DNA from 2 places in the Methylophilus sp. TWE2 genome. Region 1 is predicted to be linked to the other one. Evidence: riboswitches for the same ligand, from Rfam matches in the RefSeq annotation. Region 1 holds a riboswitch; the other holds the start of a gene.
What was found. Region 1 has a riboswitch for thiamine pyrophosphate ahead of thiC (phosphomethylpyrimidine synthase ThiC). Riboswitches for the same ligand answer to the same signal wherever they lie in the genome.

Region 1 (2,453 bases):
CTCTGCCTGTTCAATCAGCGTATCACGGAAAATTTCCCACGTCAGGTCTTCGGCCTTGCCGTTCACTTTTTCCAGCGCCTGGTAAATAGGCACGGTTCCAATCGGCACCGGTGAGTTGCGAATAATCCATTCACGCGTTTCGTGGATATTTTTACCGGTAGATAAATCCATCACGGTGTCACCACCCCAGCGTGTGCCCCACACCATTTTTTCCACTTCTTCAGAGATGGAAGAACCGAGCGCTGAGTTGCCGATGTTGGCATTGATCTTGACCAGGAAGTTACGGCCAATAATCATGGGCTCAATTTCCGGGTGGTTGATGTTGGCAGGAATAATCGCACGGCCACGCGCCACTTCATCACGCACAAACTCGGGCGTAATCACTTTTGGGATACTGGCACCGTAGTTCTGGCCGGGATGCTGGGTCTGCAATAGCTCGCTCATGTTTTCACGGCGCTGGTTTTCGCGGATGGCAATAAACTCCATCTCAGGCGTGATGATGCCCTGACGCGCATAGTGCATCTGGCTGACATTTTTACCTGGCTTGGCACGCAATGGTTTACGGTGCAGGTTGAAACGCATTTGCGCCAGCTCAGGGTCTACCAGGCGCTGCTGGCCGAATTCCGAGGTTGGGCCATCCAGTTGTTCGGTGTCGTTACGCTCGGCAATCCATTTCGCACGCAAAGCTGGCAAACCGTTACGGATATCGATCTCAACATTTGGGTCGGTGTAAGGGCCCGAAGTGTCATAGACCACCACTGGTGGATTGGTATCGCCACCAAAACTGGAAGGGGTGTCACTCAGAGAGATTTCACGAAACGGCACCTGGATATCAGGCCGTGAACCTTCAACGTAAATTTTGCGCGACTTGGCAAACGGTTTGGTGGCAGCTTCGTCAACTTTGGCATCAGCATTGACGAACTTGATATTTTTATCAATAGCGTTCATTGGCATCCTTAAAAGAAAAGACGTAAGGATGCATGTGGAGGTTTGCATTCCCTACGGTGGTATCAACCACATCAGGTTCGAAGGGTAACTCTCACTGCAAAACGTTCAGAAAATGAAGGCTTTACAGACCCCTAGCAACGAACGGATTGTGCGGGAAAACGCCTCATAACGCAAGCAGAAACGACCTCCTCTTGACAAGTAGACAGATCTGTCTACAATCACGCCACCCGACGATAAAAACTACCGGGATTATTTCAATCAGGAACTCAGGAGAGATCATATGGAAGTGTTATTAATCGGTGCAGTTGCGTGCGCCACCGCCTTAATTTTATCAGCATGGTTGATGACGTTTGCCCGCTGGTTCCCCATCAAAGGGATTGATGGCGACTTTCTGGTGGATTACAAAACCATGATACGTGCCCACGTCGATTATGCCTTGATGGCGTTGTTTAACCTGGGCTTTTTTGGCGCTGCTAAAGCGGCAGGCATCGAGTTACATTATTTTGCCTGTGTCTGTGTTGCCATTGGCGGCTTTACCAACCCGACCATTTTTACCATTGCTGCCTTTGATACCGACTTTTGGAGCAAAACCAGGTGGAGAGTCTTTTCTGCATTGAGTTTTGTCATTACAACCGTGGGCTTCCTGACAATTTGCTATCAACTGCTTTGCCATGCATTGTGTCATTAAATAGCGGTCAATCAGTTGCCATTAAAAAACCCCGCAATTGCGGGGTTTTTTAATGAGGAGAGTCGTATCACTCAAAAGTTAGCCAAGCATTTTCTTAAGCGTCTCATTGACCTGGGCAGGGTTGGCTTTACCCTTGCTGGCTTTCATGCACTGACCTACCAAGGCATTAAACGCTTTTTCCTTACCGGATTTGTATTCATCAACCATGGCCTGGTTGGCCGCCAGTACTTCATTGATAATCGCTTCAATGGCGCCAGTATCTGACACTTGCTTGAGGCCTTTAGCTTCAATAATGGCGTCGACTTCGCCCTCGCCTGCCCATAAGCCTTCAAACACCTGCTTGGCGGCATTATTAGAAATGGTGTTATCGGCAATGCGTTTGAGCAAGGCTGCTAATTGCACAGCAGTCACTGGACTGTCAACGATGGTTCTTTCTTCAGCGTTGAGTTTTGCCGATAACGCACCCATCACCCAATTGGCGGCTTGTTTAGGTTCGGCACCTGCATTGACTACTGATACAAAATAATCGGCTAGGCTGCGTGAGGATGTCAGCGTGCTGGCATCATAACTGGAGAGTTGGTACTCACTAATCAGACGCGTCTGCAAAGCTTGTGGCAATTCCGGCATCTCAGCCTTTACTCGCGCCTTGTCCGCTTCTGTCACTTCTAGGGGTAGTAAATCCGGATCCGGGAAGTAGCGGTAATCGTTGGCCTCTTCCTTGGTCCGCATGGCGCGCGTTTCACCAGTATCCGGATTAAACAGCACCGTTGCCTGCTGGATGGTGCCACCATCTTCGAGCGTTTCAATCTGCCACTGG
Region 2 (2,453 bases), 1.1 Mb from region 1:
CAAATTTTTCATCCTGGCTAAAATGGTAGAAACCCACTGTCCAATCTGTTGAATCATTGAAAATCCTGCCTACCTTATCAGATAGGGCCCGCACTTCAAATGAGTAATTATCATGTTTACGCTTATATTGTTCTGTACCGCTGTACCCAATGGCAAGCCCTTTTGACCAGTCGCCATCGAATCCATAAGCAGAATCTGCTTTCAGGTAAGTTGCTTCAGATTGAATAATCACTGCGTCTGACGCCTGCCAGTTAGCTTTTACCCCAAAGGCATTGGCTCTGAGCGCATCTTCACCAGGCTGGTCTGCTTTACTGCGACGACTGTTATCCAAGGTAAATGCATCATAGCCATTGTCAATATTCAAATGCATCAGGGTAAAGTCCAGTGTTAAATCTTCTGTCGCAAATAATTTGAATTTACTGCGAAAGGTCAACTCATCCTGATTTTGGGTATTATCACGGCCCAAAGTATCATTCTGCATATAGCCATCAGACTTATGTGAGTAAATTGAGGCACGCCCCAGCAGACGGTCTTCTACAATAGTGCCTCCTACTGCCAGGCCAAGGTTACGTGTGTTATATTCGGCGACACCGGATTGGGCGCGTAATTTGAAGTCCTTGGTTGGCTCAGCGCTTTGCATGGTCACCACCCCTGCAATCGCATTAGGGCCAAACTTGGTGCCTTGCGGTCCACGCAGGACCTCAATTGCATCAATATCAAACAACGTTGCCGCCCCACCCAATCGACTGAAATCAATGCCGTCAATAATGAGGCCAACTGACGGATTCACAGGATTGTTATATTGACTGCGTATACCCATGCCGCGGATTTGTAAAAACCTCCCACGGGAAGCCCCGCTGGTTACATTGACGTTAGGCGCGAGATTCAATACTTCCTCAAGGTGCTGGGCGCCACGTGCTTCAATGGTTTCTTTCTTGATTTCAGTCAGGCTGATTGGGGTTTTCTCCGCCGTGTTTGGACGAAAATCCGCGCTCACTACAACTTCAGGCAGCTTCACTGTCTCATCATCTTCTGCGGCCAACACAGGTGTGGTCAGTAGCAGACTAATCAAAGACAGCGGTTTTGTAATCGGTTTCAAGAGAATCCTTTCTATAAGATACATAAAAAGGACAGGGGAAGAGTGACAATGACGTGAGTAGGCTCGTTGATGGAACAACAAACCAAAAACATTTGCGTTGTAGATGCTCTGCCTGTCCCTACGCCAGCATTATCTGGGTCAGGTTCATTGGGTTTCCCGCTTGCGCGAGATCTCAGGCGTTAGCCACCCCAAGGCGTTTGATTTTTCAATCAAGGTGAGATTGTATTTTAATATCAATAAGTTGGCTAGAGTGCATGGTGGAATTAGGTTTGTATTTCGGCACAATGGCAGAATTTCATGACTTCAGCTTTAACCATCTCATACACCCAAAACAAAAAACCCTGCGATGCAGGGTTTTTCTCAAACAATTGTGACAAGCAGCAATTAGAAGTGCTTGTAGTGTTTTTTCAATTGTTTGACCACTTCCCACTGAGATTTCAGGCCTTTTGGAAACTCAACATAGTCACCAGCCTTGATCGTTACAGTGTCGCCACCTTGTGGAGTCACTTTGAATTCGCCTTCCAGCACGTAGGCTTTTTCAGTCGCAGTGAAATCCAGAGGGAATTTGGAAGGTGCGCAATCCCAGGTGTTCCAGCTTCTTACGCCCAGTTCGTTCAATTTCTCTTCTGATGGGTTATGGTCGATGATGATTTGTGTCATGACGTTTCCTTAAATATGTAATGAATAAAAACTTCAAATGAAAATGCCGCATTCCTGCGGCATTCATGTTCTGGCGGAAGAGGTGAGATTCGAACTCACGGAGGGCGTGAACCCTCGACAGTTTTCAAGACTGTTGCATTAAACCGCTCTGCCACTCTTCCCGAAAGCGCGCATTATAGCAAACAATTAATCATCTGGGAGCGTCATTCTAGGAAAAAGTACTTCATTAAAGCCAAATTTTGTCATGTCACGAATACGCATGGGGTAAAGTACCCCAAATAAATGGTCACACTCGTGCTGCACAACGCGGGCATGAAAGCCACTCACCGTCCGGTCAATGATGTTTCCTTGCGGGTCAAAACCCCGGTAATGCAAGTGCTGATAACGCGGCACCAGGCCGCGCATACCGGGCACAGACAGGCAACCTTCCCAGCCCTCTTCTTCTCTCTGGTCAATCGGCGTTAATTCGGGGTTAATCAAAATGGTGAATGGCACCTCTTCTGCATCTGGATAACGCGGATTCTTGCCTACCCCAAACATCACGACTTGCAGGCTGACCCCTATCTGAGGTGCGGCGATACCGGCACCATTCATGTCGGTCATGGTGTCATGCATATCCTGGATAAGTGCGTGCAGCTCAGGCGTATCAAACGCCGTGACTCTATCTGCTACGCGGTATAACAGTGGTTCACCC

Region 2: it holds a riboswitch for thiamine pyrophosphate, as region 1 does, so the genes downstream of both, ACJ67_RS06095 (TonB-dependent receptor) here and thiC (phosphomethylpyrimidine synthase ThiC) in region 1, are expected to answer to the same signal.

Annotation. Positions count from the first base shown of each region.
Region 1 is NZ_CP012020.1:127,763-130,215, reverse strand. It holds gene thiC (phosphomethylpyrimidine synthase ThiC) at 1-948, opposite strand, end outside; TPP riboswitch at 979-1,091, opposite strand; gene ACJ67_RS00600 (hypothetical protein) at 1,229-1,636, shown strand; gene gatB (Asp-tRNA(Asn)/Glu-tRNA(Gln) amidotransferase subunit GatB) at 1,715-2,453, opposite strand, start outside.
Region 2 is NZ_CP012020.1:1,252,016-1,254,468, reverse strand. It holds gene ACJ67_RS06095 (TonB-dependent receptor) at 1-1,099, opposite strand, end outside; TPP riboswitch at 1,197-1,300, opposite strand; gene ACJ67_RS06090 (cupin domain-containing protein) at 1,484-1,759, opposite strand; tRNA gene ACJ67_RS06085 (tRNA-Ser) at 1,831-1,920, opposite strand; gene def (peptide deformylase) at 1,946-2,453, opposite strand, start outside.